Luteibacter rhizovicinus DSM 16549: one gene and its partner. The protein of the gene in region 2 binds, or shares a complex with, the protein of the main gene of each other region. Links are inferred from orthologs where the notes say so. Each region holds a gene or a part of one and is shown on either strand. Other genes may lie near its edges.

Region 1 (11,787 bases), 3.1 Mb from region 2 along the record:
GACTTTGTAAGCTTGTGGACATACTTCTTAGGCATGGCCCATGGAACTTCGGCACCTTCGCTACCTGATCGCCGTCGCCGAAACGGGCAGTCTTACCGAGGCGGCCGAGAAGCGGCTGCATACCTCACAGCCCTCACTTAGTCGGCAGATACGCGACCTCGAAGATCAGGTCGGCGTTGCGTTGCTCACGCGTAGCGCGCGAGGCGTCGTCCTTACCGAAGCAGGCAAGGCATTCATCGATCACGCGCGCCTGGCGTTATTGCAAGTGGACGCGGCCGTCGAGGCGGCACGTCGCGCCGCGCAACCGACCAAACGTCGCTTCGCGCTCGGTTTCCTCACCGGCCTGGAAATGAAGTGGTTACCGCGGGCGATGCAGTTGCTACACCAGGACCTCGCGACCATCGACGTCACGGTGTCGAGTGACTACTCGCCCGACCTTGCCGACGCCGTCGCACGCGGCAGGCTGGACGTGGCCTTCATGCGCGCAGAGCCCGGTCACGATCTCGAATACCGGGTGATTGGCCAGGAAGCGTTGGTGATGCTCATGCCGAGCGATCACAGACTGACGAAGCGCAAGGTCGTCGAGCCAAAGGACATGGTCGGCGAGCCGTATGTCGCCATGGGCAACAAGGCGAGAGTATTGCGCGCGGTGATCGACGATTACCTCGCACGATCAGGCGTCGATATCGAACCCGCGCAGGACGTCGACAATCCCGCGATGGTGATGTCCCTCGTCGCTTCGACGCGCGGACTCGCATTGATTCCGGCGTACATCCAGGACTTGATGCCGTGGTCGGTTACCAGCCGACCGCTGAAGAATCCGCCGATGCTTGATCTTGTCGTGGGGTACAGCAGAAGCAACACATCGCCGATTCTTGAGGAATTTCTCTCTCGCTTGAATAGCGCCACGTCCTAAGCATAGGTTGATGCGGCTTCACTCACTTGCCGATACAGAACGAACTGAAAATCGCCCCGAGCAGGTCGTCCGACGAATACGCGCCCGTGATCTCGCCCAAGGCCTGCTGCGCGTGACGCAACTCTTCCGCAGCGAGTTCCCCGGCGTGCGAACCGTGCAACGCGTCCGCCGTTCGTGAAAGGTGTTCATCAACCGACTCGAGCGCGACGACATGGCGGCGCCGTGCACTGAATGCACCATCGCTGGCACCCGCGGTCGCGAGATCCTTCAACATCGCGCGAAGTGCGTCCAGGCCGTCGCCTGTCAGCGCCGATAGCCAGAGTGTGTCGTGACCCTCGTGCGCGTCGCGATGCGCCGGCACATGCGCGATATCGATCTTGTTGATGACGACAATGCGAGCGGATTGTGCCGGTGTCCCTTTGAAGAAGGCGAGATCCGCTGACGCATGTTCCGCTTCGGTGACAAGGATGGCGACATCGCAACGTTCGAGCTGCGCACGCGCGCGTCGGATACCTTCGCGTTCGACCACGTCGACCGAATCGCGAAGCCCCGCCGTATCCGCCAACTCGAGCGTCACGCCATCGATGCTGATCGACTCGCGCAGCACATCGCGCGTCGTACCCGCGATGTTCGTCACGATGGCGCGCTCCTGCCCCGCAAGCGCGTTCATCAAGCTGGACTTGCCGGCATTCGGCCGACCGACGATCGCCACCGTGATGCCGTCGTTGAGGCGAACGCCACGACGCGTTTCCACGAGTAATGCATTCAGGTTCGTGCGCAAAGATGCGAGTTGCTCACCAATCACCGGATCGGCGAGGAAGTCGATCTCCTCTTCCGGGAAATCAATCGCTGCTTCAATGTGGACGCGTAGTGCAATCATCTCCGCAAGCAAGTCATCGACACGCGCGGAGAACACACCTTCCATCGATCGAAGTGCGGCACGTGCGCTCGCTTCCGACGTGGCGGCGACAACGTCGGCCACTGCCTCAGCCTGTGCCAGATCGAGCTTCCCATTGAGGAACGCACGTTCGGTGAATTCGCCGGGGCGCGCGAGCCGCGCACCGAGCTGAATGCAACGGCGAAGCAGCGCATCGAGAAGCACGGCGCTGCCATGCCCCTGCAACTCGAGCACATGCTCGCCTGTGTAGGAGGCGGGGCCGGGGAAGTGAATCAGGATCCCGCGATCGATGAGCTCACGGTCGCCGTCGCGAAACGCAGCGAAGTGGGCATGACGTGGCGACGGTTCGCGACCGAGGAAGGCTTTCGCAATCTCGGGAACCAGACGCCCCGAAACGCGAACGGCGCCGACCCCGGCCGCGCCGGCGCCGGTAGCGATGGCCGCGATGGTGTCGTCGCCGTGATTCATGGCCTGCCTTCGATAGCCAAGCGGCGCGTCTTTCGACGCGCCGCCCGGGGGTTATGCGGTCTTGGCCTTGATGTCGGCCCTGTCGACGCTGCGGTTGATGTACCACTGCTGGAGCAAGCTGGTCGCACCGTTGATCGTCCAGTAGAGCACGAGGCCCGAGGGGAAGAAGGCGAAGAAGACGCCGAAGATCAACGGCATCACCTTCATCATCTTGGCCTGGGTCGGGTCCATACCCGCCGTCGGCATCATGCGCTGGGTGAGCAGGGTGACGATGAAGTACAGCACCGGCAGCACATAGAAGGGATCCGGCGCGGACAGATCGTGGATCCAGCCGAAGAACGGCGCGTGGCGCAGCTCGATGGATTCCGACAGCACGCGGAGCAGGCCGATGAAGATCGGGAAGGTGATCAGGATGGGCAGGCAGCCCGCCATCGGATTCACCTTCTCCTTCTTGTACAGCTCCATCATCGCCTGCTGCATCTTCACGCGATCGTCGCCGTAACGCTCCTTGAGCGCGGCGACGCGCGGCTGCAGCTTGCGCATGCGCGCACCCGAGCGGAACTGCGCATCGGTGAGCTTGTACAGCGCGGCCTTGATCAGCAACACGAGCAGGATGATCGCGACGCCCCAGTTACCGCTGATCGCATGCAGCTGCGACAGCAACCAGTGCAGGGGCTGGGCGATGATGGTGAACCAGCCGTAGTTGCTGGTCAGCTCGAGGCCTGGGGCGATGACGTCGAGGGTGCCCTGCAGCTTCGGACCGATATACAGGCGAGCAATGCTGTCGGCGGCCTGACCCGGGGCAACCTGGATCGCCGGACCGAAGGCACGCACGAGGTAACGCGGCGTCGCCGAGTTCGGATCGACGATGTTGCTGCTGTACGTCACAGCCTCGTTTGCCGGCGGAATCCAGGCGACGAAGAAGTAATGCTGCAGCATGCTTACCCAGCCGCCAGTGATCTGGCGGTTGAGCGGCTTCTTGGTGAAGTCGACGAAGGGAAGCGACTCGAACTTGCTCTCCGGGCTATACCAGGCGGCGCCGAAGAAGCTGTGCTGCGCCGGATCGGTATAGGCCTTGAACCAGTTGACCTTCTCGGCGGGTACGCGCTGCAGCTGGTGGTAGGCGTTACCGTTCCAGACGGCCGTCGAGCCGTTCTCGATACGCTGGTCGAGGTCGACCACGTAATCGGTGCGCTTCAAGGTGTAGCGCTTCGTCACCTTCACGCCGGACGGATCCGTCCAGGTCAGATCGACGCTGACCGACTTCTGGCCGTCGGCGAGGACGTTCTCGGTCTTCTCGGCGTGGAAGAGCGCGCGGTGATCCGGGGCCGCGCCGGTGCTGCTGACCAGCCCGTCCTGGGCGGCGAAGAAGTGCGCGCCTTCGTCGTCGAGGAGGCGAACTGGCGGCGACGTCGGGTTCTTCTTGGTTTCCGGCTCGGTCGGATAAGCCAGCAGTTCCGAACGGACGATGCTGCCACCGCGGGTATCGATGGTCAGGCGAAGCAGGTCATTAGACAGCGTGACCAGTTCAGCCTTGCCGTCTGCCGGGGCACCGGAGTCGTTCGGGACACCGGCCGGGCTCGTCGCGCCAGGCACGGCAGCGTCCGCGCCGGTCTGTCCAGCCGTGGTCTGGCCCGTGGGCGCAGGGGGAGCCGGAGGATGGACGTAGTCCTTCTCCCATTCCGTCCACAAGAGATACGCCACGAACATGAGCGCGAAGAAGAGGAGCGTGCGCGTTTGATTCATTGCAGGGCCAGATCCGGATGACGCCTTGGACCCTTAACGGGGAAAGGCGGGGACGACGGTGAGAAGAAGGTCAACGCGCGATTGTGCCGTCGGCGCCTTCGCGCTTCAACGGCCGGACCTTGCGCAGGAGCATGTCGAGCTCGGCCAGCAAGGCTTCGCCGGTCTCTTTGACCGCGCTGTCGCGCGCCATGACCAGGATGTCGACGTGGGGTAGGGCAATGCGCGCGCGGCGAAACGCCTCACGTGCCAGGCGCTTGATCCGGTTACGGTCGACCGCGCGCTTGGAACAGCGCTTGGAGATGGCCAGGCCAAGCCTTGCCGTGTCGACGTCGTTATTTCCGAAGCGCAAAAGAAAACAGCGGCCGCCGAGGCGACCGCTGACAGTTCGCAATGCTGCGAAGTCGGCGGCGCGGCGGAGCCGCGCATCACGCGGCAGGGCTGCGGCTCGCACGACAGGCGAACCTATTACGGGATCAGGCGCTTACGACCCTTCGCGCGGCGCGCGTTCAGGATCTTGCGACCATCGGCCGTCGCCATGCGGGCGCGGAAACCGTGGGTGCGGGCGCGCTTGAGCTTGCTGGGCTGGAAAGTCCGCTTCATGACTCTTAATCCGGGTGAAGAATGAATATGGCCGGAAAGTATGGCCGACATTCCGCTGAGGTGTCAACCGCTTGGCCGCGGGACAGCGGCGGGGGCGCGGCAAGGCGAACCCCGAGGGAGGGGCGGATCGCTGGTAGACTTCGCCGTCCACCCCGCGCGCAAGCGCCCTTTCTGTGGCAAGAATACCCGATGAGTGATCTTTGGAGGCGCTGTCTCGAGCGTCTTGAAGGCGAATTGAGCGCCGAGGACGTCCAGACCTGGTTGATGCCTTTGCAGGCCAGGGAAGACGCCAGCGGGCTGCATCTTTACGCCCCGAATCCGTACTCGCTGGACACCGTCCGCGATGAGTACCTGAAACAGATCCAGACGATCGCCGAACACCTCCTGGGACATCCGGTGCCCGTGCGACTGGAAGTGGGCTCGTCCGCCGCACGAGCTGTACCCCAGCGTCCGGTGGCGTCGTCCCCGGCGGCGGCGCCTGCGCGCCCTGCCCGCGAGGCCGCGCCCGAAGCGCCCCACGTGCATAACCTCGATCCGCACTACACGTTCGATACCTTCGTCGAGGGTAAGTCGAACCAGTTGGGCAAGGCCGCGGCGATGCAGGTGGCGATGAATCCTGGTCGTGCCTATAACCCCTTGCTTCTTTATGGCGGCACGGGCCTGGGTAAGACCCATCTCATGCATGCGGCTGGCAACCTGCTCATGCAGAACAACCCGGACGCCAAGGTGCTTTACCTGCGCTCCGAGCAGTTCGTCAGCGGCATGGTCAAGGCCCTGCAGCAGAAGAGCATGGACGAGTTCAAGCGCCGCTTCCGCACGGTGGACGCGCTGCTGATCGACGATATCCAGTTCTTCGCCGGCAAGGACACGACGCAGGAAGAGTTCTTCCACACGTTCAATGCCTTGTTTGAAGCAAAGCAGCAGATCATCCTCACCTGCGACCGCTATCCGAAGGAGCTCGACAAGCTCGAGCCGCGGCTGAAGTCCCGTCTGGGCTGGGGTCTCTCGGTGGCGATCGAACCGCCGGACTTCGAGACGCGCGCAGCGATCCTCCTTTCCAAGGCAGCCGACAAGGGCATGGAAGTGTCGGAGGACGTGGCGATGCTGCTGGCCAAGCGCATCCGTTCCAACGTGCGTGACCTCGAGGGCGCGCTCAACACGCTGGCGGCTCGCGCTAACTTCTACCGTAAGCCGATCACCACGGACTTCGCGGAGGAGACCCTACGCGACCTTCTCAATACGCACGCACAGGCTGTGACCGTACCCAACATCCAGAAGATGGTGGCCGATTACTACCAGGTTCGCCTGTCTGACCTGCTCTCCAAACGCCGTGTACGCTCCCTGGCGCGTCCCCGTCAGATAGCCATGGCCCTGTCCAAGGAACTGACCGACCACAGCCTCCCGGAGATCGGGGAAGCCTTTGGCGGCCGTGACCATACGACCGTGCTCCACGCTTGCCGGACGATCCGCGGTTTCTGTGAGAAAGATGTGCGTATGCGTCAGGACTGGGAACAGCTCATCCGCATATTGACGGGCTGAGAACCTGTGGATAATAGGTGGATGGACGGAGGATGGTTTTGACCCTCGAAGTTATCCACAAGCCACCCACATGAAAGCGCCCAACAGGTCCAGTCGATATCAAACAGTAAGCAACTGAAATAGTTAAAAAATTCAGTCTTCTCCAGATATCCACCGGCCCTACTACAACCACTATAAAATCTTAAAAACTTAAAAGCAGGAGAAGGGGCGCATGCAATTCAGCATCCAGAGGGAAGTTCTGCTCAAACCTCTGCAGCAAGTGGTAGGCGTCGTAGAACGTCGACAGACCCTGCCCGTACTGGCCAACCTTCTGGTTCGTGCCTCCGGTAGCGAGGTCTCGTTCACCGGTACCGACCTCGAAGTCGAGATGGTCGCCACCACGGCCGCCGATGCGGTCCAGGAAGGCGAAATCACGATTCCGGCTCGCAAGCTGTTCGACATCGTTCGTGCGCTACCCGATGGCGCCAAGATCGATATCAAGCTCAACGGCGAACGTATCGCGCTCAACGCAGGCCGTAGCCGGTTCACCCTGGCCACGTTGCCCGCTACGGAATTCCCGGTCGTCGATGAAATCGAACTGGTCGAGCGTGTCTCGCTGCCGGAAGAAGTCCTTCGCGATCTGATGGACCGCACGGCCTTCGCCATGGCCAACCAGGACGTCCGCTATTACCTCAACGGCATGCTGCTGGATCTCCAGGAGCACACGCTGCGCTGCGTCGCTACCGATGGCCATCGCCTGGCACTCAAGGAAACCAAGCTCGAGAGCTCCGTTTCCGCACGTCGCCAGATCATCATTCCCCGCAAGGGTGTAAATGAGCTGATCGGCCTGCTCGAGTCGGGGGAGGGCACGGTCGAACTGGAGTTCGGCCGTAACCATCTTCGCGTTCGCCGCGGTGGAGTCATGTTCACCTCCAAGCTCATCGATGGTCGTTTTCCAGACTACGAAGCCGTTATCCCTCTCGGTGCCGATAAATCAGCGACGATCGAACGCGATGTGCTGAAAAGCGCTTTGCAGCGCGCAGCCATCCTGTCGAACGAGAAGTACCGCGGCGTGAAGCTCGAGCTGACGCCAGGCCGCATCAAGATCGTCGCGCACAACCCCGAGCAGGAAGAAGCCCAGGAAGAAGTCGAAGCCGAAACCGTCGTCGACGATCTGGCCGTGGGCTTCAATGTGGGTTACCTGCTCGATGCGCTGAGCGCGCTTCGTGGCGATAAGGTTCGGATCAACCTGCGCGATGCCCAGTCCAGCTGTCTTCTCCAGGAAGAGGGCAATGACGAGGCGCGTCACGTGGTGATGCCGCTTCGCCTCTGACGGCCAGGCAAGCTAGAGTTCGGCCCACGACGCCGGGGATGTCTTCGACACCCCGGCGTCGTTCGTTTTGGACGGGAACCTGTTTGGCATGAAGTTCGACTCGCTCAGAATCGCCGGTTTACGTTGCCTTGATGGGGTAACTCTGTCGCCGGCCGCCGGGATCAATGTTTTCGTCGGTCCCAACGGTGCCGGGAAGACCAGCGTGCTGGAGGCGGCCTATCTGCTTTCGCATGGCCGCTCGTTTCGTGCCGGATCGCGGGATGTTCTTCTCAAGCGCGGCGCTGCAACGCTTTCAGTGTTTGCTGAGGTCCATTCGGATGACGGGCGGATCCGGCGTCTTGGCCTTGGCCGTGAGAGCGGACGTTGGGTAGCACGGGTCGACGGGGATGCCGCTGCGTCATTGGGCGCTCTCGTCCAGGAATGCGCCGTGGTGTGTTTCGAGCCGGGCTCGCACGACCTGATCGCCGGGGCGTCGGATGAACGGCGTCGGTTCCTCGATTGGGGCCTGTTCCACGTGGAACATTCCTTCGTGGGGCAGTGGCGGCGCTATCAACGCGCGCTGAAGCAGCGGAACGTACTGCTGCGGAATGGCGGGCCGGCCGAACCCAGTCTCATCGAGCCCTGGGAATCCGAACTGGCAGGAGCGGGGGAGGCAATCACCACCATGCGCCGTGACTACATCGCGCGGCTTCTACCTCACATCCAGGGTTTTATGGGAAACGTCCTGCCCGAGCTCGGTGCGTTCGCGCTCCGCTACAAGCCGGGCTGGGACGAAACCGCCGATCTTCTAGCCACGCTGACAGAGCGGAGGCACCGCGATCTGGCTCGTGGCCACACCACGGTTGGCCCGCACCGCGCCGACTTCACCGTCAGCTTCGAGCACGCACCGCTGCGGGAACACCTGTCCCGTGGGCAGGAGAAGCTCTGCGCTCTGGCATGCCTTCTTGGGCAGGCGTCACTGCACGCTGAAATCCGCGGAGAGTGGCCTGTGGTCTGCCTCGACGACCTTGCATCGGAGCTCGATCGTACCCATCAAGAGTGGGTCGTCGCCCAGCTTCTCGGCCGTGACGTCCAGGTCTTCGTGACGGGAACCGAGATCCCATCCGCCCTCATCGAGCAGCCGGTCACTGTGTTCCACGTGGAACAGGGTGTCGTCTCGGCTTTGCTATAATCGATCGACTGTCCCGAGCCATTGCGCATCGCCCGGGACCGAAACCTGCGCCACCACCAGGCATCGCATGAACGAACCTCTCGATCCGACCAATTCGAACGCCTACGATTCCGGCAGCATCAAGGTCCTCAAGGGCCTGGACGCCGTTCGTAAGCGCCCAGGCATGTACATCGGCGACACCGACGATGGCACCGGTCTGCACCACATGGTCTTCGAAGTCGTCGACAACGCGATCGACGAAGCCCTGGCCGGTTACTGCGACTACGTCACGGTCATCATCCACCAGGACGGTTCGGTCAGCGTGGCCGACAACGGTCGCGGCATTCCGGTGGAAACCCACCCGGAAGAGGGCAGGTCGACGGCGGAAGTCGTCATGACCGTGCTCCACGCCGGCGGCAAGTTCGATGCGAACTCGTACAAGGTCTCGGGCGGCCTCCATGGCGTCGGCGTCTCCGTGGTCAACGCGCTCAGCGAAAAGCTGTGGCTGACCATCTGGCGCGACGGCAAGGAAAATCGCCAGGAATATGCCCACGGCGACCCGATCGCCCCGATCGCCGTGTTTGGCGACACCAATCGTCGCGGCACGATGGTCCGGTTCCTGCCCAGTCCGCAGACCTTCACCAACAACATCGAGTTCCATTACGACATCCTGGCGAAGCGCCTGCGCGAACTGGCCTTCCTCAACTCGGGCGTCACGATCGAGCTGGTGGACGAGCGCAATGAGCGCAAGGACATCTTCGCCTACGAAGGCGGCATCAAGTCCTTCGTGCAGCACCTGTCCCAGTTGAAGAATCCGCTGCACCCGAACGTGATCAGCTTCAGCTCCGAGAGCGAAGGGATCGTGGTCGAAGTGGCCATGCAGTGGACGGACGCGTACCAGGAAACGATGTTCTGCTTCACCAACAACATCCCACAGCGCGACGGTGGCACCCATCTCACCGGCTTCCGCGCCGCCCTGACGCGCACGCTGCAGAACTACATCGAGAAGGAAGGCCTGGCCAAGAACGCCAAGGTCGCCCTGTCCGGCGACGACATGCGCGAAGGCATGATTGCCGTGCTGTCGGTGAAGGTGCCTGACCCGAAGTTCTCCTCGCAGACCAAGGATAAGCTGGTCTCCAGCGAGGTGAAGACGGCGGTCGAGCAGGTCATCAACGACAAGCTGGCCACCTTCCTCCTCGAGCATCCGGGCGAGAGCAAGGCCATTGCTGGCAAGGCCGTCGACGCGGCACGCGCCCGCGACGCGGCGCGCAAGGCTCGCGAAATGACCCGCCGCAAGGGCGCGCTGGATATCGCCGGCCTGCCGGGCAAGCTCGCCGACTGCCAGGAGAAGGATCCGGCGCTGTCCGAACTGTTCCTGGTCGAGGGTGACTCCGCAGGTGGCTCGGCCAAGCAGGGCCGCAACCGCCGGACCCAGGCCGTGCTGCCGTTGAAGGGCAAGATCCTCAACGTGGAGAAGGCGCGCTTCGACAAGATGATCTCGTCGGCCGAAGTCGGCACGCTGATCACCGCGCTCGGTACGGGTATCGGCAAGGACGAATACAACCCGGACAAGCTGCGCTACCACCGCATCATCATCATGACCGATGCGGACGTGGACGGATCCCACATTCGTACGCTGCTGCTCACCTTCTTCTACCGCCAAATGCCCGAGCTGATCCAGCGCGGCCACGTCTACATCGGCCTCCCGCCGCTGTACAAGGTGAAGCAGGGCAAGCAGGAGATGTACATCAAGGACGATGCCGTCCTGAATGACTACCTGATCTCCAGCGCCGTCGACAACGCGTCGCTGACGCCGGAAGAGGGCGCCCCGGGCATCGGCGGCGAAGCCCTCGAAAAGCTGCTGCACGACTACCAGACGGCGCTCGACCAGATTGCCCGCCTGAGCCATCGCTTCGACGTGGCCTCGCTGACCGCGATGCTCGAGCACGCGCCGATGGTCGACGCGGTGTGGACGGACGCGGGTCTGATGCAGGGTTGGCTCGACGGTCTGGCCAAGCGCCTGAGCGCGAGCGGGCTCGGCAAGCCGACCTACACATTGCGCTTCCGCCCGGCACTGAACGAGCAGGGTGCGGCGATCGAAGTCGAACGCATGCAGCACGGCCTGAGCCACACCTGGATCATGCCGCAGGCCTTCTTCGGCGGCATCGAGTTCCGTTCGATACTGGCCATCTCGCAGCAGCTGGCGGAACTCCGCCTGCAGCCGGGCGCCGTGGTTCGTCGCGGCAACGGTTCGCGAGGCGTCCTCAACTTCGCCGACATCCGCACCTGGCTGCTGGACGAAGCGAAGAAGGGCCGGACCATCCAGCGCTTCAAGGGCCTGGGCGAAATGAATCCGGAGCAGCTGTGGGAAACCACGGTGAATCCGGAAACCCGTCGCATGCTCCAGGTCGGTGTCGAAGACGCCGTCGCCGCGGACCAGATGTTCTCGATGCTGATGGGCGAGGCGGTCGAACCGCGTCGCGAGTTCATCGAATCGAACGCGCTGAAGGTTGCCAACCTCGACGTCTGACGTCGAGGCGACGCTCATACCGATTCACGCGTCTCGAAGCGCCCGGCGGCAGCGATGCTCCGGGCGCTTTTTTTTGCTCCATACGCCCGCGAATTGAACCTGTTGTCTCTCCGGCCCAACCTCCTATGAGGTGGGATGAAAACAGCGTTTTCAAGGGCCGAAAGTTGGCCTAATTTCGTCAGCGCCAACGTTCATATAACAAGTCATTGTTTTGACTCACCATTTTTGCGGCACTGCGACTTGTTCTTAGGAATAGAATCGGGTTAACCTCTGTAGTCCCCCGGAGCACGTCACTGTGCGACGACTCCTTCAGCCGAGGTCAGTCAATGAAACAGGGTTCCTTGATCAAGATGGTGCTCGCTACTGCGATCGCCCTTTCCCTTGCCAGTGGCGCTGTCGTCGCGAAAGACGCCGCACCCAAGGATAAGAAAGAAGCGCTGTATCCGAACGCCACCCGGACGGAACCCAAGCTCGATCTGAAGAGCGACAAGGACCAGAAGGCGCTGAACGAAGGCCTCGACGCCGCCAACAACGGCGAGAAGGACAAGGCACTGCAGATCCTGCAGCCGCTTGCCGACGGTACGGCTACCAGCAGCAAGTACGCCCAGGCGCTCGCCCTCCAGGGCAT
Region 2 (11,853 bases):
TGGCCAGGAAGCCCTGTACCGGCCACGCGGCGGCTTCGCCGAACGCGCAGATGGTGTGGCCTTCGATCTGGCCGGCGACGGCCTTCAGGCGATGCAGGTCTTCCTGCGTGCCCTTGCCCTCGACGATGCGCGAGAGCACGCGGTGCATCCAGCCGGTGCCTTCGCGGCACGGGGTGCACTGGCCGCACGACTCCGCCATATAGAAACGCGAGATGCGGTGGCAGGCGCGGACCATGCAGGTGGTCTCGTCCATCACGATCACGGCGCCCGAACCCAGACCCGAACCCGCCTTCTGCAGCGAGTCGTAGTCCATGGTGCATTCCATGATCTTCTCGGCCGTGAGCACCTTCATCGACGAACCGCCGGGGATGCAGGCCTTGAGCTTCTTGCCGCCACGGATACCGCCGGCCATCTGCAAAAGCTCGGAGAACGGCGTACCGAGACGGATCTCGAAGTTGCCCGGGTTGGCCACGTGGCCGGAGACGGAGAAGATCTTCGGGCCGCCGTTGTTCGGCTTGCCGAGGTTGAGGAACCACTCCGCGCCATTGCGCAGGATCGCCGGCACCGAGGCATAGGTCTCGGTGTTGTTGATCGTGGTCGGACGGCCGTACAGGCCGAAGCCGGCCGGGAACGGCGGCTTGAAGCGCGGCTGGCCCTTCTTGCCTTCCAGCGATTCCATCAGCGCGGTTTCTTCGCCGCAGATGTAAGCGCCGGCGCCGAGGGCATTGTAGATGTCCACGTCGATGCCGGTGCCATCGATGTCCTTGCCGAGCAGGCCAGCCGCGTAGGCTTCCTTCAGGGCTTCTTCGATGTGCTCGAACGGCTCGTGGTGGAACTCGCCACGCAGGTAATTGTAGGCGACGGTCGAGCCCGTGCAGTAGCAGGCGATCGCCAGGCCTTCGATGACCGAATGCGGGTTGAAGCGCAGGATGTCACGGTCCTTGCAGGTACCCGGCTCCGATTCGTCCGAGTTGCACAGGATGTACTTCTGGCCCGGTGCCGTGCGGGGCATGAAGCTCCACTTCAGGCCCGTGGGGAAGCCGGCGCCACCGCGACCGCGCAGCGAGCTCTTCTTGATCTCTTCGATCAGGGCGGCCGGATCCGGCTTTTCCGCCAGGATCTTGCGCCATGCCTTGTAACCGTCCACCTTTTCATAGCTCTCGAGCGCCCAGGGCTTCTCGAAATGCAGGGTCGTGTAGACGACCTGGTGTTCCTGCGGTGCGGGTCCGACCGGACCAGTGGTGCTAGCCATTGCCCTTACCTCACTTAAGACCGTCGAGGATCGCGTCGACCGAATCGGTCGTCAGCTTCTCGTGGTAGTGACCGTTGACGACCATCATCGGCGCGCCCGCGCAAGCGGCGAGGCATTCCTCTTCCTGCTTGAGATAGATGCGGCCATCGGCGGTGCTCTCGCCGGTCTTGATGCCGAGTTTCTTCTCGCAATGGCGAACCAGGCCTTCGGCCCCGTTCAACCAGCAGGAAATGTTGGTGCAGATGGCGACGTTGTTGCGACCGACAGGCGTGGTCTCGAACATCGAGTAGAAGCTCGCGACCTCGTAGGCCCAGATCGCCGGCAGTTCGAGGTACTTGGCGACCGCGGTGATCAGTTCATCGGTGAGGTAACCGACGTTCTGTTCCTGTGCCGCCATGAGCGACTGGATCAGCGCGGAGCGCTTGCGATCCGGCGGGAACTTGGAGACCCAGTGATCGATGTGGCTGCGGGTGTGATCGTTGAGCACGACAAGGGGATCGACGTCCTTGACCTGCTCAAAATGTCCGGTGGCTTTCATGATTCAGTTCACTCCGTCGACTTAGCGGTCGACTTCGCCAAAGACGAGATCGTAGGTGCCAATCATCGCGACGACGTCGGCGAGCATGTGGCCTCTCACGATCGCGTCCATGGAAGACAGGTGGGCGAAGCCGGGCGCGCGCAGATGCACGCGGAAAGGCTTGTTCGCACCGTCGGACACGAGATAGCAGCCGAACTCGCCCTTGGGCGCTTCGACGGCGGTATAGGTTTCACCGGCGGGTACGCCGTAGCCTTCCGTGAAGAGTTTGAAGTGGTGGATCAGCGCTTCCATGTCGCTCTTCATTTCTTCGCGGCTGGGCGGCGCGACCTTGTAGTTCTGCACCATCACCGGGCCCGGGTTGCCCTTCAGCCACGCCACGCACTGCTTGATGATGTGGTTCGACTGGCGCATCTCTTCGACGCGGACCAGGTAACGGTCGTAGCAGTCGCCGTTCACACCGACCGGAATATCAAAGTCCATGTTCGCGTAAGCGGCATACGGCTGCTTCTTGCGCAGATCCCAGGCAATGCCCGAGCCGCGCAGCATGGCGCCGGTCATGCCCCAGGCCTGGGCCTTCTCGGGCGGAATGACGCCGATGCCGACCGTACGCTGCTTCCAGATACGGTTGTTGGTCAGCAGCGATTCGTATTCGTCGACGCGCGCCGGGAAATCGTTGGTGAACTCCGTGAGGTAGTCCAGCATCGAACCTTCACGCCACGCGTTGCGGCGCTTGAGGTCGGCACCCTTGTGCCACGGCGACTCGCGGTACTTCGACATCTGGTCCGGCAGGTCGCGGTAGACGCCGCCCGGACGGTAGTACGTCGCGTGCATGCGCGCGCCCGACACGGCCTCGTAGACGTCCATCAGTTCTTCGCGCTCACGGAACGCGTAGAGGAAGACGGCCATGGCGCCAAGATCGAGCGCGTTCGAACCCACCCACATCAGGTGGTTCAGGATGCGGGTGATTTCGTCGAACATCGTGCGGATGTACTGCGCACGGATCGGTGCCTGGATGCCGAGCAGGTTCTCGATGGCCAGCACGTAAGCGTGCTCATTGCACATCATCGAGACGTAGTCGAGGCGATCCATGTAACCGATGGACTGGTTGAACGGCTTGGACTCGGCGAGCTTCTCGGTGCCACGGTGCAGCAGGCCGATGTGCGGATCGGCGCGGACGATCGTCTCGCCGTCCATCTCCAGTACCAGGCGCAGCACGCCATGCGCAGCAGGATGCTGCGGGCCGAAGTTCATCGTGTAATTGCGAATTTCTTCCACGGCTTAATTCTCCCGCCAATGATCGGCGGATTCCGCCCTGGCCTGATCGAGATCGGCGTCGTTACGGATCGTGCGCGGCACGAGCACGCGCGGTTCGATCGAGACGGGTTCGTAAATCACACGCTTCTGTTCGGGGTCGTAGCGCACTTCGACGTTGCCGATCAGCGGGAAATCCTTGCGGAACGGATGGCCCACGAAACCGTAGTCGGTGAGGATGCGACGAAGATCCGGATGACCGTCGAAGATGATCCCGTACAGGTCGAACGTCTCGCGCTCGAACCAGTCCGTGCCCGGCCACACCGGGGTCACCGACGGGACGATCGGGAAGGCGTCGTCTTCGCAGAAGACGCGCACGCGGATGCGCTGGTTGAGCTCGATCGACAGCAGGTGGAACACCGCGGCATAACGACGCGGCTGCTCCACCTGGCGCGGACGGTCGGCCCACGTGAAGCGACCCATGGCTTCACCTTCCACGCCACGCGAGAAACTATCGCCCTGCGCGGTGTCGGTGTCCCACTCGGTCTGCCCGTAGCTGAGGTAGTCGACGCCGCAGACGTCGATGGGAATGGTGAAGCGGAAGCCTGCCTCGTCACGCAGCGCGGTGGCCACGGCGATCAGGTCACGCGGAGCCACCTCGGCGGTGACTTCATTGCGGTCGACCTTCACCGTCAGCATGTCGCCGAAGCGCGCGGCGAGCCGTTCGACCAGCGAGGTCTCGTTAATAACGCTCATGTGCGATGCCCTGTTAACGCGCGATCGTGTGGGTGCGACGGATCTTCTTCTGCAACTGCAGGATGCCGTGGATCAGCGCTTCGGCCGTCGGCGGGCAACCCGGCACATAGATATCGACCGGAACGATGCGATCGCAGCCGCGAACGACCGAGTAGGAATAGTGGTAGTAACCGCCGCCGTTGGCGCAGGAACCCATGGAGATGACCCACTTCGGCTCGGGCATCTGGTCATAGACCTTGCGCAGCGCCGGGGCCATCTTGTTCACCAGGGTCCCGGCCACGATCATCACGTCGGACTGGCGCGGGCTGGGACGGAAGACGACGCCGAAGCGATCGAGATCCAGACGCGCCGCACCGGCGTGCATCATTTCGACGGCGCAGCAGGCCAGGCCGAAGGTCATCGGCCACATCGAACCGGTACGCGCCCAGTTCATCAGGGCGTCGATGCTGGTCACGCCGAAGCCACGGTTCACGACCGGGGCGTCGCCGTTGGGACGAAGGATGTCGTCGACGAGGTTGAGCGGCGTCGGGTTGTGCATCACCCGATCGATGGTGGTCATCACTCCCATTCGAGCGCTCCCTTCTTCCAGACGTAAGCGAAACCGACCACGAGCAGCGCGAGGAACAGCGCCATCTCGATCAGCGCGATCGCGCCGATCTTGTCGAACACCACCGCCCAGGGAAACAGGAAGGCGATTTCGAGATCGAAGATGATGAAGAGGATGGCGATGAGGTAGTAGCGCACGTCGAACTTCATGCGCGCGTCCTCGAAGGCCTCGAAGCCGCACTCATAAGGCGAGAGCTTTTCGGAGTCGGGACGGCTGGGGCCGGCAAGCATGCCGATCGCCATCAGGACCACACCTAGGCCTACGGCCACGGCAATGAACAACAGGACGGGCCAGTATTGGGCAAGCACGATGCTGCGTACCTCCGCGCCTCACTGGGCGCATCAGTGACCGTCGGCGGGGACGAGCGGTCCGGCTAGGGTCGCCAGAGCTTTTATCGAATCGATCCAAATGGATCGATCCGTGTCGGGACGCGTGGCGTACCAACAACTCCGGATATCCACAATCTCACGTTGGGGAACCGATCTATTGTACCAGTGCGTGCAGGTATCACGACAAGTATTAATAAGGAGAAAACTTGTCGGACGCCCACATTCGGCGCCGAAACGCGCCGATATGTCACATGGTCTGGGTCGGACGCTCGGAGGCGAGGGTGCCGACGAGCAAGGCTTCGATGCGCTGACGGGCGCCTTCGCTCTCGGGGGACTCGTTGAACTGGATACCGACACCGGCCGTCCGGTTGCCCTGCGCGCCCACCGGCGTGATCCAGACCACGCGACCGGCCACGGAGAGGCGCTCGTTCTCGTCGATCAGGGTGACCAGCAAGGCCACCTCGTCACCCAGGCTGTAGCGCTGGGCCGTGGGTGCGAACAGGCCGCCGGTCTTCAGGAACGGCATGTACGAGATGTACAGGGAGTTCACGTCCTTGATCTTCAGCGAGAGGATGCCCTGTCGCGGCGAGGAGCTGGTGGCGTTCATGGACACGTGGAATCCCCTGGTTTGACCGTCATCCTAGCTACCCGGCGGCCCGGGCCACAAGCCCGACCGGTTCGGGATCTTCTCCGGCCCAGCCGTAGCGGTCGTAGATCCAGGGCGTGGAGAGGTCGGCGGTGAGCTTGGCGAAGGCCGGACCCGGGGCGCCACGCAGGGGCAGCAGCCATTGCTCCCCTGCCCGCTCGATCGGCGCGTGGCGCCATGGCCAGACCTGCACCCCGAGCCCGTCCGCAAGAACCAGGCGCAACCGGACGCGTGCCAGGTGCCCTGGCTGCCATGGCAGGCGCAGCGCACCCGTGCCCGGCGCAGCGGGCGCCCGATCGAAGCGCTCGGGGCGCGACGCCACGCCAAGCATGCGCTTGCGACTCAAGGCCATCTGCGTCGCATGCTCCAGCACGGCGTCGATCTTCGTCGCCAGGCGCTCCGGATCCGCATCGGGGACGATCAGGTCTTCCGGCGCCGAACGCTCGGTGCCGTGGATCATATAGGTCAGTATCTCGGCCATCGACCCCGCGGCGGACAGGGCCAACCGTGCCAGAACGTGCGCCGAGCCGTGATCGGGATGGCTGTCGCCCAGATCGGGGATGACGACGAGATTGGGCCGTACCCGCTCGACGATGCGACGGATCGCGCCGACCGCCGCCGAGGTCCGCATGCGCAGCTCGTCCGTCACCTGCATATCGTGCCAGCCGAGGGCATGCAGGTGCTCCGGACCGACGCCGAGCCGCCCCAGGGCCGCCGCCACTTCGAGCCGGCGGCGCGCACCCCAGCGAGCCCGACCAGCGGCGTCGATCACGAGGCGCCGCTCGATCCAGCGCTGCGGCCAGGGATTGTCGTCACCATCGGTCAGCAGCAGCACATCGGCGCGGCCGCCGGCGGCCAGCGTGCGCTGGATCAGCATGCCGGCCGCCAGCGACTCGTCGTCGGGATGAGGCGCAACGACAAGAACGCGGGTGCTGCCGTCGATGACGGGGTCGCGGGACAAAGGCAGGTTCCTAGGGAATCAGGGCGATAAGCCGATTAGGTCCGAATGCCCGATAAGACGGCGTCAACGCCAGGCGGCAAGCAGCTCGAGCAACAGCAGGTCGACCCGCAGCGGCCCACGAAGGGCGTCCCTGGCGCGATTGGCCTTGCCGTACCAGGCGTCGAGCGACTCGTCGTCCATCTGGCTTTCCAGCGGCGCGGCCTTGCCAGCGGCCCGGGCGCGGAGCTCGTCCGTCGCGGCCTGCGCAGCGAACCAGAGGTAGCGAGCCGGCTCGGCGGCCTGCCAACGCTTGACCACTTCCATCGCATCGCCGCGGCCAGCGGCCAATGCCTTGAGATCGTGACGCACCTCGCCGCGCTGTTTCAGCGCGCCGTCCGCCGCCCAGGTCCGCGCCATGCCGGGATTGCCACCCGCGGCATCGAGGGCCGCCTCGGCATCCTTCACGCCCTCGGCGGCAAGCCATGCCAGCGAAACGTCGCGCGTGGGCACGAGGAAATCGATGCGCTGGCAGCGACTACGAATGGTCGCCGGCAAGCGCGCCGGCTCGTCGGCGACGAGGACCAGCAGGGTCGCCTGGGTCGGTTCTTCGAGCGTTTTGAGCAGGGCATTGGCCGCCGCCGCGTTCATGGCATCCGCCGGATCCACGGTAGCGACCTGCCAGCCACCGAACTGACTGGACATGGCCAGCCGTGCGGAAAGGTCGCGAATCTGGTCGACCACGATTTCGCTACGCGTGACGCCGTCCTTGCGCAGGCCGAACGAGAGCGCGGCGACATCGGGGTGGGTGCCCGCGGCGATCAGGTGGCAGCTACGGCAAACCCCGCAAGGCGTCCCGTCGTGGGTCTGCTGGCAGAGCAGGCCCTTGACGAAGGTCGCCAGGAAATCGCGTTTGCCCAGGCCGGCAGGCCCCGCCAGCAACAAGGCATGGGGCAGCGCATCGCGCTCGCGACGGGCCTGTAGACGTGCCCAGGCCTCGGCATGCCAGGGCCGCAGGCTCATGAACCCACTCCGGCGAGCAGACCGGAGACACCCTGGATGGCCTGTCCGAGAACCACGTCCGGCGTCGACGTCGCATCCAGGAGACGGAAGCGCGCGGGCTCCGCGGCGGCCCGGTCGCGATAGGCACCACGAACACGCTCGAAGAAGGAATCACCCTCCACTTCGATGCGATCGGCTTCGCCACGACCGGCGGCACGCGCGCGTCCGGTGCTCACCGGCAGATCGAGCAACAAGGTGATGTCCGGCTTGAGAGCCAACGCCGCCCAGGCCTCGAGAGCCTCGATGCGTTCGACGGGCTGGCCGCGCCCGCCACCCTGATAGGCAAAGCTGGCGTCGGTAAAACGGTCACAGAGCACCCAGCGGCCGGCGGCCAGCGCTGGCTCGATCACCTGGCGCACCAGTTGGGCTCGCGAGGCGAACATGAGCAGCAGTTCGGCTTCCGCGCAAAGCTCGTTGTTGGCTGCATCCAGCACCACGCCGCGCACCGCCTCGCCGACGGTCGTACCGCCGGGTTCGCGGGTGACGACGAGATCCACGCCCTGCGCACGCAGGTGCGCCTCGAGCCCACGCAGCAGCGTGCTCTTGCCGGCGCCTTCGCCGCCTTCGAGGGTGATCAGTCGGCCGCGCTGGGGTGTCGTCACTGGCATCGCTTCAATTGGTAGCAGGCCACGGCCCGGTTGTGATCGTCGAGATTCGCCGAGAAGACATGGCTGCCGTCGCCCTTGGCGACGAAGTACAGGTCCTTGCCTCCGACCGGATGCAGCGCCGCCTGGATGGCTGCGCGTCCCGGCAGGGCGATGGGCGTCGGCGGCAAGCCGACCCTCGTGTACGTATTGTAGGGGGTGTCGGTCGTGAGGTCGCTCTTGTGGATGTTGCCCGTGTAGCTCTCACCCATGCCGTAAATCACCGAGGGGTCGGTCTGCAGCAGCATGTGCAGTTGCAGCCGACGGATGAAGACGCCAGCGATGCGCGGGCGCTCGTCCGCCCTGCCCGTCTCTTTTTCGACGATCGAGGCGAGGATCAGCGCCTCGTACGACGTAGCCAGCGGCAGGTCCGGCGCACGCGACGCCCAGGCCGCGTCGAGCGTCTTGATCATCGCCGCGTGCGCACGCTTGAGGATGCTGGAGTCGGTATCGCCCTTGACGTAGGCGTAGGTCTCCGGAAGGAACCGTCCCTCGGGATGCTCGCCTTCGTTGCCGAGGCGCTTCATCAAGGCCTCGTTGTCGATATCCGCCATGTCGTGCGACAGCGTGTCCGTCGCTGCCAGCGCGCGGCGCAGGTCGCCGACGTTCCAGCCATCGACGATGGTGAAATTGCGCTGCATCACCTTGCCGTTGGCCATGTCGCCGATCAGGTCGCGAGGCGTCATGCCCGCGCGCAGCAGGTATTCGCCGGCGTGCAGTCGACCCGACGCGCGCATCTCGATGGCCAGCACGCGCCAGTAGAGCGGCGAGGCACGGCTCGCACCGCGAGCGCGCAGGTCGCGCACGATGTCCTTGAACGAGGCACCCCGTGCCACGTCGATACTCTGCCCGGCCACGGGCACGCTCAGCGGCGTGCGCGCAAAGCGCGACCAGTCGAAAACAAGCCAGCTACCCACGGCGATCGCCGCGACCAGCACCACCAGCAAGATGACCCGCCAGAGGGCGATGCCGCGCACTTTCATCAATCGGAATCCTTCGAACGGAACGGTAGCGGCAGGCCGATCCCACACCAGTGCGCCTGCCAATGGCGGGTGACCGGGCCGGGCTGCCAGGTTCGGCCAGCGAAAGCCCGAACGGCAAGGATGCCCCGAACCGCCGACGTGAGGAAGACCTCGTCGGCCTCGAGCAGCATTTGCATCGACACAGGCTCGATCGCGACCTCGCCCGTGGCGAGGATTTCCGCGCGTGCCACACCCGCGACGCCACAGCGATCCACCGGCGGCGTGACCAGACGCCCTTCCCGCACGGCAAACAGGTTGGCGGCCGTTGCACAGACGATGTGGCCCTGCAGGTCGGCCATCAGTCCCTCCTGCCAACGCGCGTCGTCCCACTCGGAACGGGCGAGTACCTGCTCGAGGCGGTTGAGGTGCTTCATCCCCGCCAGCAGAGGCTGGTCGCCCAGACGGGTGTCGCACAGGCGCAGCGCGATCCCCTCGCGATACGCGTCGGCCGCAAGGGACAAGGGACCCACCCCGATCACCGTCGTCGGACTAGCCACGCCGGGGCGGGCATACCCGCGCGGACCGATGCCCGCGGTAAAGGTGATGCGGGCCACGGCATCGTCCAGGTCCCCGCCCAGGCGTCGCACTTCGGCCAGCATCGCATCGGTATCTGGTTCGGGAAGGCCAAGACGTGCCGCCGACATGCGCAGGCGTTCCGCGTGACGCGGCCAGAGCGGCACGACGTCGCCAACCACACGCAGCGTTTCAAACAGACCATCGCCGTAGCCAAGGCCGCGGTCTGCCGTGTCCAGCCGGTCGGTTTCGATGAAGTCGACCGACGTGCGCATGCTCATGCCACGCCGAAGATACGCAACAGGCCGCGCGCCTTCGCACGCGTCTCGTCAAGCTCCCTGTCCGGCACCGAGTCGGTAACGATCCCCGCCCCCGCACGCAAGCTGACACGCGGACCTTCGACCATCAGCGTGCGAATGAGAATATTGAGATCCATGTCGCCATTGTCGTCGAGATAGCCGATCGCGCCGGTGTAAGCGCCGCGCGGCTCCTGCTCGATGTCGCCGATAATTTGCATGCAGCGGACCTTCGGGCAGCCGGTGATGGTGCCGCCCGGAAACGTCGCTGCGATCGCCTGGCCCGGGGTCACGCCTTCGCGTGCCCGGCCGCGCACATTGGAGACGATGTGGTGCACATGGGCGTAACTCTCCACGACCATCAACTCGTCGACTTTCACGCTGCCCGGCACGCACACCCGGCCGAGGTCGTTGCGCTCCAGGTCGATCAGCATGACGTGTTCCGCACGTTCTTTCGGATGCGTCGTGAGCTCACGAATGCGCGCCGCGTCGTCGTCACCGGGCACGCGCGGACGCGTACCGGCAATCGGTCGCGTCTGCAGCACGCCATCGCGCGACTCGACAAGACGCTCCGGCGAAGAGCTGACGATGGCCCAGCCCGGTTGCTGCAACATGCCGGCGAACGGTGCCGGGTTGGCCTCACGCAACGCGGCCATCAGCGTCGATGGCGACGGCGGCTCGGCGAACCGCGCCGACCAGCGCCGCGACAGATTGACCTGGAACACGTCCCCGGCACGCAGGTGCTCGTGGATACGCAGCACGCCGTCGAGGAATCGCGAGGGCTCGTCTTCTTCGACGACATCGGGCAGTGGCAACGCAAATTCGGGCAGCGCCACATCGAGATCGGCGGCCATGACATCCAGCCAGTGATCCGCGCCCTCCTCCGCGATGAGGATCGTGCGCTGCTCGACATGATCGACGATGACCGCCGCGGGCGCACGCAGGGCGAAGGCGACGGGCGCCGCACCGTTCGATGACGGCAGCTCCAGGCTCGGCTCGATCTGTCCGACCAGCTCATACGCGAGGTAGACGATCCAGCCGCCGTGGAACGGCAAGCCGTCCTCGACACGCGGATGATGGCGCGTCGCCCAGGCGGCATCGAGTGCATCGAGAAACGTCCCAGGAACGATGTCGCCCGCCGAATCGCGAACGAGCATGTCCGCGCCGAGCGTGAGCGACGCGTCACCTGCGACGAAGAGGATGTCGAAACGTGACTGTGGCGTACCCGTGACCGCACTGGCCAGCAGGGCGGGATAGCGCGCCGGATACGACGCGGCCGGCGCGAGGAGATCGCGCCGGCCGGCCAGGGTTCGCGTGACGAAAGCCACGCCGATCAGACGCGACGGAAGACGAGCGTACCGTTGGTGCCGCCGAAGCCGAACGAGTTCGACACGACGATGTTGAGGTCCGCCTTCTCCGCCTTGTTCGGCACGAGGTCCATGCCGAGCGCCGCGACTTCCGGATCCACGTCGACGAGGTTCATCGTCGGCGGCATGATGCCGTCGCGGATAGCCATGACCGAGAAGATCGCCTCGACACCGCCGGCAGCGCCGAGCAGGTGACCGGTGACCGACTTGGTCGAGCTGACCGCGAACTTGCCCTTCGCCGTGGCATGGTCGCCGAACACGTTGCGGATGGCCTTGGCTTCGCCAAGATCGCCCACCGGCGTCGAGGTGCCGTGCGCGTTCACGTACTGCACGTCTTCCGGCGTGATGTGCGCATCGTGCAAGGCATTGCGCATGGCAAGCTCCGCACCGTCGCCGCTGGGCGAGGTGATGTGATACGCGTCGCCGCTCATGCCGAAGCCGACAAGCTCGGCCAGGATGTTGGCGCCACGCGCCTTGGCGAACTCGTACTCTTCGAGCATGAGCATGCCGGCGCCGTTCGACAGCAGGAAGCCATCGCGGCCGATATCCCACGGACGGCTGGCGTGCGTCGGATCGTCGTTGCGCGTGGACATCGCCTTGGCCGAGCAGAAGCCTGCCATGGCCGTCGTCGTG

Evidence for each region.
Region 1: the proteins of holB (region 2) and dnaN are in contact, whole or in part, in a cryo-EM structure (PDB 8GIZ), measured with the Escherichia coli proteins. The link is inferred for Luteibacter rhizovicinus DSM 16549 from one-to-one orthologs.

The regions. Positions count from the first base shown.
Region 1 is NZ_CP017480.1:1,596,426-1,608,212, reverse strand. Bases 5,495-8,428 are described here. They hold dnaN (DNA polymerase III subunit beta), read left to right. Parts: upstream 5,495-6,378; coding sequence 6,379-7,479; downstream 7,480-8,428. Other genes in these bases: recF (DNA replication/repair protein RecF), read left to right, coding at 7,568-8,428; dnaA (chromosomal replication initiator protein DnaA), read left to right, coding at 5,495-6,167. Outside these bases: BJI69_RS07300 (LysR family transcriptional regulator), read left to right, coding at 41-916; tRNA uridine-5-carboxymethylaminomethyl(34) synthesis GTPase MnmE, read right to left, coding at 939-2,282; membrane protein insertase YidC, read right to left, coding at 2,334-4,028; rnpA (ribonuclease P protein component), read right to left, coding at 4,099-4,479; rpmH (50S ribosomal protein L34), read right to left, coding at 4,494-4,628; more of dnaA, read left to right, coding at 4,818-5,494; more of recF, read left to right, coding at 8,429-8,650; gyrB (DNA topoisomerase (ATP-hydrolyzing) subunit B), read left to right, coding at 8,718-11,159; BJI69_RS07255 (tetratricopeptide repeat protein), read left to right, coding at 11,486-11,787. UniProt on the Escherichia coli protein: Confers DNA tethering and processivity to DNA polymerases and other proteins. Acts as a clamp, forming a ring around DNA (a reaction catalyzed by the clamp-loading complex) which diffuses in an ATP-independent manner freely and bidirectionally along dsDNA.
Region 2 is NZ_CP017480.1:4,704,620-4,716,472, forward strand. What follows is about bases 5,372-8,371. They hold holB (DNA polymerase III subunit delta'), read right to left. Parts: upstream 7,340-8,371; coding sequence 6,404-7,339; downstream 5,372-6,403. Other genes in these bases: BJI69_RS21535 (PIG-L deacetylase family protein), read right to left, coding at 5,378-6,340; tmk (dTMP kinase), read right to left, coding at 7,336-7,986; mltG (endolytic transglycosylase MltG), read right to left, coding at 7,977-8,371. In the rest of the region: NADH-quinone oxidoreductase subunit NuoF, read right to left, coding at 1-1,252; NADH-quinone oxidoreductase subunit NuoE, read right to left, coding at 1,263-1,790; BJI69_RS21510 (NADH-quinone oxidoreductase subunit D), read right to left, coding at 1,812-3,041; BJI69_RS21515 (NADH-quinone oxidoreductase subunit C), read right to left, coding at 3,069-3,797; BJI69_RS21520 (NuoB/complex I 20 kDa subunit family protein), read right to left, coding at 3,811-4,365; BJI69_RS21525 (NADH-quinone oxidoreductase subunit A), read right to left, coding at 4,356-4,712; BJI69_RS21530 (PilZ domain-containing protein), read right to left, coding at 4,981-5,340; more of mltG, read right to left, coding at 8,372-9,005; pabC (aminodeoxychorismate lyase), read right to left, coding at 9,005-9,832; BJI69_RS21560 (aminodeoxychorismate synthase component I), read right to left, coding at 9,835-11,181; fabF (beta-ketoacyl-ACP synthase II), read right to left, coding at 11,187-11,853. UniProt on the Escherichia coli protein: Part of the beta sliding clamp loading complex, which hydrolyzes ATP to load the beta clamp onto primed DNA to form the DNA replication pre-initiation complex.